Regions from separate parts of the Lysinibacillus sp. BS3 genome, predicted to be linked through region 3. Evidence: a T-box and tRNA genes for the amino acid it is inferred to sense, from the RefSeq annotation. Region 3 holds a T-box; the other regions hold tRNA genes.

Region 1 (3,247 bases), 1.3 Mb from region 3:
CAAGCGCATGAGAGCCGCAGTGAATAGGCCCAGGCGACTGTTTAGCAAAAACACAGGTCTCTGCAAAACCGTAAGGTGACGTATAGGGGCTGACGCCTGCCCGGTGCTGGAAGGTTAAGAGGAGTGGTTAGCGCAAGCGAAGCTGCGAATTGAAGCCCCAGTAAACGGCGGCCGTAACTATAACGGTCCTAAGGTAGCGAAATTCCTTGTCGGGTAAGTTCCGACCCGCACGAAAGGCGTAACGATCTGGGCACTGTCTCAACGAGAGACTCGGTGAAATTATAGTACCTGTGAAGATGCAGGTTACCCGCGACAGGACGGAAAGACCCCGTGGAGCTTTACTGTAGCCTGATATTGAATTTTGGTACAACTTGTACAGGATAGGTAGGAGCCAGAGATCTCGGAGCGCCAGCTTCGAAGGAGGCGTCGGTGGGATACTACCCTGGTTGTATTGAAATTCTAACCCATGCCCCTTAGCGGGGCAGGAGACAGTGTCAGGCGGACAGTTTGACTGGGGCGGTCGCCTCCTAAAAGGTAACGGAGGCGCCCAAAGGTTCCCTCAGAATGGTTGGAAATCATTCGTAGAGTGTAAAGGCACAAGGGAGCTTGACTGCGAGACCTACAAGTCGAGCAGGGTCGAAAGACGGGCTTAGTGATCCGGTGGTTCCGCATGGAAGGGCCATCGCTCAACGGATAAAAGCTACCCCGGGGATAACAGGCTTATCTCCCCCAAGAGTCCACATCGACGGGGAGGTTTGGCACCTCGATGTCGGCTCATCGCATCCTGGGGCTGTAGTCGGTCCCAAGGGTTGGGCTGTTCGCCCATTAAAGCGGTACGCGAGCTGGGTTCAGAACGTCGTGAGACAGTTCGGTCCCTATCCGTCGTGGGCGTAGGAAATTTGAGAGGAGCTGTCCTTAGTACGAGAGGACCGGGATGGACACACCGCTGGTGTACCAGTTGTCTTGCCAAAGGCATCGCTGGGTAGCTATGTGTGGACGGGATAAGTGCTGAAAGCATCTAAGCATGAAGCCCCCCTCAAGATGAGATTTCCCATTACGCAAGTAAGTAAGATCCCTCAAAGACGATGAGGTAGATAGGTTCGAGGTGGAAGTGTGGTGACACATGGAGCTGACGAATACTAATCGATCGAGGACTTAACCAAAACGTTTGAAACATTCAATGCACCGTTTATCCAGTTTTGAAAGAGCAAATCTTTCTAAAAAGAGAGCTTCTAGATACAGCAGTACGCCGTGTATGGAAGGTCGACCATAGTCTAGTGATGATGGCAAAGAGGTCACACCCGTTCCCATACCGAACACGGAAGTTAAGCTCTTTAGCACCGATGGTAGTTGGGGGCTTCCCCCTGTGAGAGTAGGACGTCGCTAGGCATAATACCCAGGAGGATTAGCTCAGCTGGGAGAGCATCTGCCTTACAAGCAGAGGGTCGGCGGTTCGAGCCCGTCATCCTCCACCATATGCCGGTTTAGCTCAGCAGGTAGAGCAACTGACTTGTAATCAGTAGGTCGTGGGTTCGATTCCTATAGCCGGCACCATTTTTTCGAGCCATTAGCTCAGTTGGTAGAGCATCTGACTTTTAATCAGAGGGTCGAAGGTTCGAGTCCTTCATGGCTCACCATTTATAAATAATAATAAGCGGGTGTGGCGGAATTGGCAGACGCACTAGACTTAGGATCTAGCGCCGCAAGGCGTGGGGGTTCGACTCCCTTCACCCGCACCATTATTTTCATTGCCAGATAAAAAAGCTTATGCACATGCGGAAGTAGTTCAGTGGTAGAACACCACCTTGCCAAGGTGGGGGTCGCGAGTTCGAACCTCGTCTTCCGCTCCAAATGTGCCGGGGTGGCGGAACTGGCAGACGCACAGGACTTAAAATCCTGCGGTAGGTGACTACCGTACCGGTTCGATTCCGGTCCTCGGCACCATTTTAAATGCGCCCGTAGCTCAATTGGATAGAGCGTCTGACTACGGATCAGAAGGTTATGGGTTCGACTCCTGTCGGGCGCGCCAAAAGAACAACGGGAAGTAGCTCAGCTTGGTAGAGCACTTGGTTTGGGACCAAGGGGTCGCAGGTTCGAATCCTGTCTTCCCGACCATTTCCAAAAAGATTATGGGGCCTTAGCTCAGCTGGGAGAGCGCCTGCCTTGCACGCAGGAGGTCAGCGGTTCGATCCCGCTAGGCTCCACCATAAGTAAATTAACCAGTATAAAGATCCTGGCGGCGTAGCTCAGCTGGCTAGAGCGTACGGTTCATACCCGTAAGGTCGGGGGTTCGATCCCCTCTGCCGCCATCTTAAAGGACCTTTAGCTCAGTTGGTTAGAGCAGACGGCTCATAACCGTCCGGTCGCAGGTTCGAGTCCTGCAAGGTCCACCATTTATATATTGTAACGGAGGTATACCCAAGTCTGGCTGAAGGGATCGGTCTTGAAAACCGACAGGCGGGTAACACCGCGCGGGGGTTCGAATCCCTCTACCTCCTCCAGTTTTAAATTTTTATAAATGGTGCTTTAAAAACTCGAAACAACATAAAATTATCGCGGGGTGGAGCAGTGGTAGCTCGTCGGGCTCATAACCCGAAGGTCGTTGGTTCAAATCCGGCCCCCGCAACCAAAAGGTCCCGTGGTGTAGCGGTTAACATGCCTGCCTGTCACGCAGGAGATCGCCGGTTCGATCCCGGTCGGGACCGCCATTTTTAAAGATAAAAGTCATGAGAAGCAAAAGAGTGAGCAAGCTTAGCATGGACGAAATGGGTCAGTAGCTCAGTTGGTAGAGCATTAGATTGAAGCTCTAAGTGTCGGCGGTTCGATTCCGTCCTGACCCACCATTTATGCGGGTGTAGTTTAATGGTAAAACCTCAGCCTTCCAAGCTGATGTCGTGGGTTCGATTCCCATCACCCGCTCCAAGGGCCTATAGCTCAGCTGGTTAGAGCGCACGCCTGATAAGCGTGAGGTCGATGGTTCGAGTCCATTTAGGCCCACCATTATTCCGAAGTAGCTCAGTTGGTAGTAGCACCTGACTGTTAATCAGGTTGTCGCAGGTTCGAGTCCTGCCTTCGGAGCCATTTTTATTTTGGGGAAGTACTCAAGAGGCTGAAGAGGCGCCCCTGCTAAGGGTGTAGGTCGGGTAACCGGCGCGAGGGTTCAAATCCCTCCTTCTCCGCCATGGGCCCGTTGGTCAAGTGGTTAAGACACCGCCCTTTCACGGCGGTAACACGGGTTCGAATCCCG
Region 2 (3,247 bases), 2.0 Mb from region 3:
CTATATTTTCTTCAGGAATTACAAACATTTGAGGAGCACGATTATCCACCTGTATAACGAGTGGTAATACATCAAAATCAGTTCCTTTACCTCTCCATCCTAACGACTCACACACTTTTGTAAATTTAATGGACTGTGAATCTCCAATAATGCCTGCATCTGTTTCATAGCCTGCATAACGAATTAGTTGATGATTCCAAATCCGTACTCTATCTGAAGCAAACACTGTTATAGTTGGACGAATTTTCCCATGATTTGTCGCATAATCAATATGTTCTAGTAATTTTTGAAAAATAGCCTTTTCATCTAAAACATCACGTGCATCTACCACATGCAGTGACTGCCAAAATAGACGTCCAATACACTTATTGCTATTTCGCCATGCCACACGTGCGCCAAAAACTAGCTCCTCTGTTGTTGGGTGATATTCACCTGCATCCTTAACTGCCTGTAATCTATTCTTTAACCAAAGTTCTGATTCATTTTGTTCTGTCTGATATAGACTTAAAAATTGCTGTATCTCCTGTATATTCATATCGATTCCTCCACTTATCCTCATATTAGAGGAACAAAACAACAAGCACCATGAAAATAGTAATTGAAAAAACATACATATTTTATATATGAAATAGTTTGTTCATATTTACTCTATAGACTCTCTTTCGTAAGAGAATGTAAGGGAGAAAGATTTTAATTATTATAAAAAGGCTACAGTAGTCATGTAGCCTTTTTCAGGGGGTTGTAGAACAAAGAAATCAATAGAATATTTGTAAATGGTGAAAAAGCTATTCGTTCTGGGCTACTTACTTGCTGCTATTGCTTCGCTTTCGCATAGAGCAGAACCAGTTTCACAAATTCTCTGGCCAGGATTTCGCCTGTATCGCTATACTAGAGAAGTCGTCAAGCAGCCTTCACAAAAGTATTGACCATGGAAGTGTACGTGGTAGGTGAAACGGCTTATAGGATGCCCATAGAAAGATGCTAGGGGAATTAAATTCAGTCCCTCACCTTGCCAATAGGTCTTTTTTTGCTATTGCATTATCTTTTATCGTTTAAAGAACAGGAGAATAGAAAAAAGCATGTAACACACATCTGTGCTACATGCTTGATGACCCGTACGGGATTCGAACCCGTGTTACCGCCGTGAAAGGGCGGTGTCTTAACCACTTGACCAACGGGCCGTGGCTCCGAAGGCAGGACTCGAACCTGCGACAACCTGATTAACAGTCAGGTGCTACTACCAACTGAGCTACTTCGGAATAATATGGGCCTAAATGGACTCGAACCATCGACCTCACGCTTATCAGGCGTGCGCTCTAACCAGCTGAGCTATAGGCCCATTTTGGAGCGGGTGATGAGAATCGAACTCACGACATCAGCTTGGAAGGCTGAGGTTTTACCATTAAACTACACCCGCAATAATGGTGGGTCAGGACGGAATCGAACCGCCGACACTTAGAGCTTCAATCTAATGCTCTACCAACTGAGCTACTGACCCGAAAAATGGAGGAGGTAGAGGGATTCGAACCCCCGCGCGGTGTTACCCGCCTGTCGGTTTTCAAGACCGATCCCTTCAGCCAGACTTGGGTATACCTCCAAAAATATTACAATGGTGGAGCCTAGCGGGATCGAACCGCTGACCTCCTGCGTGCAAGGCAGGCGCTCTCCCAGCTGAGCTAAGGCCCCATTTATCATGAAAGATGGTCGGAATGACAGGATTCGAACCTACGACCCCTTGGTCCCAAACCAAGTGCTCTACCAAGCTGAGCTACATTCCGTAAACATGATTTTATTGGCGCGCCCGACAGGAGTCGAACCCATAACCTTCTGATCCGTAGTCAGACGCTCTATCCAATTGAGCTACGGGCGCATGTTAATTAAAAAATGATGAGCCATGAAGGACTCGAACCTTCGACCCTCTGATTAAAAGTCAGATGCTCTACCAACTGAGCTAATGGCTCGTGAAATTAAAAATGGCTGGGGTACTAGGATTCGAACCTAGGCATGACGGAATCAAAATCCGTTGCCTTACCGCTTGGCTATACCCCAATTTTAAAATGGGGCGACTGATGGGAATCGAACCCACGAATGTCGGAACCACAATCCGATGCGTTAACCACTTCGCCACAATCGCCACTATATAGATTATATTAGCTGTATTATGAACGAGTACCTCAATACCTGGCAGGGGCAGTAGGAATCGAACCCACACCAAAGGTTTTGGAGACCTCTATTCTACCGTTGAACTATGCCCCTAAAATGGTGGAGGGGGACGGATTCGAACCGCCGAACCCTAAGGAGCGGATTTACAGTCCGCCGCGTTTAGCCACTTCGCTACCCCTCCAAGGGAATGGTGCCGGCGATAGGAGTCGAACCCACGACCTACTGATTACAAGTCAGTTGCTCTACCAACTGAGCTACACCGGCAATAATAATGGCGGTCCCGACCGGGATCGAACCGGCGATCTCCTGCGTGACAGGCAGGCATGTTAACCGCTACACCACGGGACCAAAATGGTGGAGGATGACGGGCTCGAACCGCCGACCCCCTGCTTGTAAGGCAGGTGCTCTCCCAGCTGAGCTAATCCTCCACAAAAAATAAGCGAAGCGACGTCCTACTCTCACAGGGGGAAGCCCCCAACTACCATCGGCGCTAAAGAGCTTAACTTCCGTGTTCGATATGGGAACGGGTGTGACCTCTTTGCCATCATCACTTCACTTATTCAGCTGAAAGACTTATTCTTTCAAAACTAGATAAACGATACATTGAAAGTTTCAAACTTTTTTGGTTAAGTCCTCGATCGATTAGTATTCGTCAGCTCCATGTGTCACCACACTTCCACCTCGAACCTATCTACCTCATCGTCTTTGAGGGATCTTACTTACTTGCGTAATGGGAAATCTCATCTTGAGGGGGGCTTCATGCTTAGATGCTTTCAGCACTTATCCCGTCCACACATAGCTACCCAGCGATGCCTTTGGCAAGACAACTGGTACACCAGCGGTGTGTCCATCCCGGTCCTCTCGTACTAAGGACAGCTCCTCTCAAATTTCCTACGCCCACGACGGATAGGGACCGAACTGTCTCACGACGTTCTGAACCCAGCTCGCGTACCGCTTTAATGGGCGAACAGCCCAACCCTTGGGACCGACTACAGCCCCAGGATGCGATGAGCCGACATCGAGGTGCCAAACCTCCCCGTCGATGTGGACTCTTGGGGGAGATAAGCCTGTTATCCCCGGGGTA
Region 3 (3,247 bases):
CCAAGCCTGCTCTCCTAAAGATTTGAAGAGCATATCTTGAGTCGGAGCTTTCTTTTTATCTAAAATAGAGCAAATACGTGCATATGTATACTGTACATATGGCCCTGTTTCGCCTTCAAAATTCATCATTTGCTCGATTGAAAATTCAATATCGTTGAGACGATGGGATTTTAAATCATTAAAAATTACCGCTCCAACCCCCACTTGCTTTGCGACTTGCTCTTTGTTAGGTAGAGAAGGGTTTTTCTGCTCCATATTACGCTTTGCAGTCGTTATAGCTTCTGCTAGTACATCTGCTAATAACACCACTTTGCCTTTACGCGTCGACATTTTTTTGCCATCCTTCAGTATCATGCCAAATGACACATGTTGCAGATTCTTTGCCCAAGGATAGCCCATTTTTTCGATGACCTGAAAAAGTTGTTTAAAGTGGAGGGACTGCTCATTGCCAACAACGTAGAACATCTTATGGGGCTGGTAGTGCTGTTGGCGATACAGGGCTGCTGCTAAATCACGCGTCGCATAAAGCGTGGCTCCATCCGTTTTCGTTATTAAACATGGAGGCATCTCCTCCATCTCCACAACATACGCACCTTCTGATTCCACAAGGAGCCCTTTTTCTTTTAATTCTGTTACAACGGACGGCATTTTGTCATTGTAAAAGGCTTCACCTATAAAGGCATCAAAATGAATTCCTAATAGCTCATATATTGTTTGAAATTCTATGAATGACACATCTCGGAACCATTGCCATAATGCCTGCGCCTCTTCATTACCGTCCTCCAATGCTTTAAAGGCGGCACGAGCCTGTTCATTGAGCGTTGGGTCTTGCTCGGCCTCTTCATGAAACTTCACATAAATCTTTAATAACTCCTCTATCGGGGAAGCCGAAATAGCTTGTTTATCACCCCAAAGCTGATAAGCAACAATAAGCTTGCCAAATTGTGTACCCCAGTCCCCTAAATGATTGATACGAATGGCTTGATAGCCATTTTTTTCTGCAATATTTGCTAAGGCATTGCCGATGACTGTTGAACGTAAATGTCCCATCGAGAAAGGCTTGGCGATATTAGGAGAGGAAAAATCCAAGACGACCGTTCCCATCTTTGTTGGCGTAGTACCATATTGTTGCTTGTCGCGCAGAATCTTGCGTAACACCTGTTGCGTCACCTTTTGTTGATCAAGAAAAATATTGACATAGCCACCAACAGCTTGCACACGCTCGATACTGTCATGATTTAATTGACTTGCTATCTGTGCTGCGATACTTTGCGGTGATTTTTTCAACACTTTTGCTAGAGTAAAGCATGGAAAGGCTACGTCCCCTAGCTCCAAGCTTTTGGGTTTTTCTAATAATGACAATATGTCCTCTCCTATTATTTGCTGCTTTAATGTGACTGCTATACTGTCGGCGATTTGTTGATTCATTTTGCTCCTCCTCCTGTTCAAATAAAAAAGCCCTCGCCTCTATAATTAGAGACGAGAGCATGATAATCCCGTGGTACCACTCTAGTTGCCATGTAACATGACCACTTTCCATTGTTAACGAGGTGACGCCCCGCTATTCTCTACTATTTGTTCGAGAATCTTCTCCAAAGTGCGCTTCATTCATGGTTCCTGCATTAGGCTCCCACCGTCCCTAACTCGCTAGCCAGTCATTCCATCAATTACTCTCTTTTTCATCGAATTTTTTTATGATTTTGACATATATTACAGGACTTTCTAATTGGCGTCAACCCTTTTTTACGTTGCCGTTTCAGCAAAAAACGCTCCTCACAAGGAGGAACGTTTTTTTTCTACATAATGAATCACATCAGCCATAATCGCATACATCTCTTTTAATTTTAATTTCTTATTATCAGAGACTTTCTTCGCTACTTTCTCCGTGACAATTCCTTTTTCTACCAATGTATCCCAACTAGTCGCATTGGATTCACCGATGAGGACGTCAGCCAAATATTGAGCTAACTCATCTCGCTCAATAGCTTCATCGCCTTGATTATAAACTTTATTGATGACAATTTCGAGCTGGTCCTTCATTCCTGCTGCACTTTCTCCACCAGCACGTAGCATGCTCTCTTTTAACATTTTAGCAAACTTTATTTTCGTCGCCTTACTGTCTACTTTTAGGTCATTATCATAGCCGCCCACAACAAGGCCGTAATTAATGAGGGTTTGAATGGCTTCATCATACCATTCTCCTTGATATGGATACTCAATTGAAAATGAATCAACATAGGCACCTTGCTTAGCCAATTGCTTGCGTAATGTAGCGATTAATGGTTTATCCTTACTCATGTCTCTAAAGGTTACATCGTGCTTCTGTGCAAGAGCAGCCGCAGTCCCAGCCGCTTCACCTGTCACCATCCCTGTTGGAACAATACGTGCACTACCAGCTGCAAGTGATGAATAACCAGCAGAGCGTCCGACAACCAGTAAGCCATCAATATCCTTCGGTACTAAAGACCGGAAAGGAATAGCATATTGCTTTGGTGCAGCGATCACATAGCCATAATCATGAGGCGTTTGCGCTTGCACATCGACTGGATAAGAAGCAATGCCAATGCTATCCCACTGATCACTATTTTTCCACAGGTCTGCCATTGGTAATTGATACTCTGCCCAAATATGTCTCGTTTCTCGGACGTAGAGTTCTTCTGGATAGCTGACAATTTCAGCCTTTTCAAACCCTGGGAAGTTTGTTTGTAAATATTTTAGAATGTGTAACGTTTCTTTCTTCCCAGCGACAATCGCCGCTTGTTTTGAGGATTCATTCAAGCCATCAATACCAAAAATCTGTAAGGCATTGATGAAATATTCATCATCTACACGAGCTAAGTTTAACCCTCGTAATCTTGTACCCTCTTGTAATGGCTTGTATTCATCATGTAGCTTTGTAAAGCCCCACATCACCGTATGATTTAAATTAGCACCGCCAAATACACCGGAATTAGCCGCTTTTTTGACTTCATCCCAATTGACATTTTTTAAATGTAGCATTAAAGTCACAGCCATACGCTTATCCTTTATGCCAATATCTTCTCCGCCCACAAAGAAAGGAACGCCCGACAAGGCAGCAAAATCAGCATCCTGTGTAGCATCTATGAATGATTTCCCCGTCACAACATATGTACCGTACTCATTTTTTAATTCCACAGACGTTAATTGTTGTTGTTTGACATTTGCTTTCACAACCTCGGTTTGCACGGATAACGTTAAGTTGGGCTCTTCATCGATTAGCTTTTTA

The links. The T-box of region 3 lies ahead of argS (arginine--tRNA ligase). A T-box ahead of a tRNA ligase gene usually reads a tRNA of that ligase, here a tRNA-Arg.
Region 1: it encodes a tRNA-Arg, which carries the amino acid that the T-box ahead of argS (arginine--tRNA ligase) is inferred to sense. The anticodon was not compared.
Region 2: it encodes a tRNA-Arg, which carries the amino acid that the T-box ahead of argS (arginine--tRNA ligase) is inferred to sense. The anticodon was not compared.

Annotation. Positions count from the first base shown of each region.
Region 1 covers NZ_CP154860.1:3,808,891-3,812,137, forward strand. The annotation lists rRNA gene AAJG31_RS18775 (23S ribosomal RNA) at 1-1,163, shown strand, start outside; rRNA gene rrf (5S ribosomal RNA) at 1,274-1,389, shown strand; tRNA gene AAJG31_RS18785 (tRNA-Val) at 1,400-1,475, shown strand; tRNA gene AAJG31_RS18790 (tRNA-Thr) at 1,479-1,554, shown strand; tRNA gene AAJG31_RS18795 (tRNA-Lys) at 1,562-1,637, shown strand; tRNA gene AAJG31_RS18800 (tRNA-Leu) at 1,655-1,739, shown strand; tRNA gene AAJG31_RS18805 (tRNA-Gly) at 1,776-1,850, shown strand; tRNA gene AAJG31_RS18810 (tRNA-Leu) at 1,856-1,944, shown strand; tRNA gene AAJG31_RS18815 (tRNA-Arg) at 1,953-2,029, shown strand; tRNA gene AAJG31_RS18820 (tRNA-Pro) at 2,039-2,115, shown strand; tRNA gene AAJG31_RS18825 (tRNA-Ala) at 2,132-2,207, shown strand; tRNA gene AAJG31_RS18830 (tRNA-Met) at 2,236-2,309, shown strand; tRNA gene AAJG31_RS18835 (tRNA-Ile) at 2,317-2,393, shown strand; tRNA gene AAJG31_RS18840 (tRNA-Ser) at 2,409-2,501, shown strand; tRNA gene AAJG31_RS18845 (tRNA-Met) at 2,555-2,629, shown strand; tRNA gene AAJG31_RS18850 (tRNA-Asp) at 2,633-2,708, shown strand; tRNA gene AAJG31_RS18855 (tRNA-Phe) at 2,768-2,843, shown strand; tRNA gene AAJG31_RS18860 (tRNA-Gly) at 2,849-2,922, shown strand; tRNA gene AAJG31_RS18865 (tRNA-Ile) at 2,924-3,000, shown strand; tRNA gene AAJG31_RS18870 (tRNA-Asn) at 3,005-3,081, shown strand; tRNA gene AAJG31_RS18875 (tRNA-Ser) at 3,092-3,182, shown strand; tRNA gene AAJG31_RS18880 (tRNA-Glu) at 3,185-3,247, shown strand, end outside.
Region 2 covers NZ_CP154860.1:2,472,916-2,476,162, forward strand. The annotation lists gene AAJG31_RS12155 (nitric oxide synthase oxygenase) at 1-535, opposite strand, end outside; tRNA gene AAJG31_RS12160 (tRNA-Glu) at 1,110-1,181, opposite strand; tRNA gene AAJG31_RS12165 (tRNA-Asn) at 1,183-1,259, opposite strand; tRNA gene AAJG31_RS12170 (tRNA-Ile) at 1,266-1,339, opposite strand; tRNA gene AAJG31_RS12175 (tRNA-Gly) at 1,344-1,417, opposite strand; tRNA gene AAJG31_RS12180 (tRNA-Phe) at 1,423-1,498, opposite strand; tRNA gene AAJG31_RS12185 (tRNA-Ser) at 1,505-1,597, opposite strand; tRNA gene AAJG31_RS12190 (tRNA-Ala) at 1,611-1,686, opposite strand; tRNA gene AAJG31_RS12195 (tRNA-Pro) at 1,702-1,778, opposite strand; tRNA gene AAJG31_RS12200 (tRNA-Arg) at 1,794-1,870, opposite strand; tRNA gene AAJG31_RS12205 (tRNA-Lys) at 1,889-1,961, opposite strand; tRNA gene AAJG31_RS12210 (tRNA-Gln) at 1,975-2,049, opposite strand; tRNA gene AAJG31_RS12215 (tRNA-His) at 2,059-2,134, opposite strand; tRNA gene AAJG31_RS12220 (tRNA-Trp) at 2,183-2,256, opposite strand; tRNA gene AAJG31_RS12225 (tRNA-Tyr) at 2,261-2,344, opposite strand; tRNA gene AAJG31_RS12230 (tRNA-Thr) at 2,352-2,427, opposite strand; tRNA gene AAJG31_RS12235 (tRNA-Asp) at 2,436-2,511, opposite strand; tRNA gene AAJG31_RS12240 (tRNA-Val) at 2,516-2,591, opposite strand; rRNA gene rrf (5S ribosomal RNA) at 2,603-2,718, opposite strand; rRNA gene AAJG31_RS12250 (23S ribosomal RNA) at 2,786-3,247, opposite strand, start outside.
Region 3 covers NZ_CP154860.1:425,647-428,893, forward strand. The annotation lists gene argS (arginine--tRNA ligase) at 1-1,428, opposite strand, end outside; T-box leader at 1,473-1,692, opposite strand; gene AAJG31_RS02175 (FAD-dependent oxidoreductase) at 1,774-3,247, opposite strand, start outside.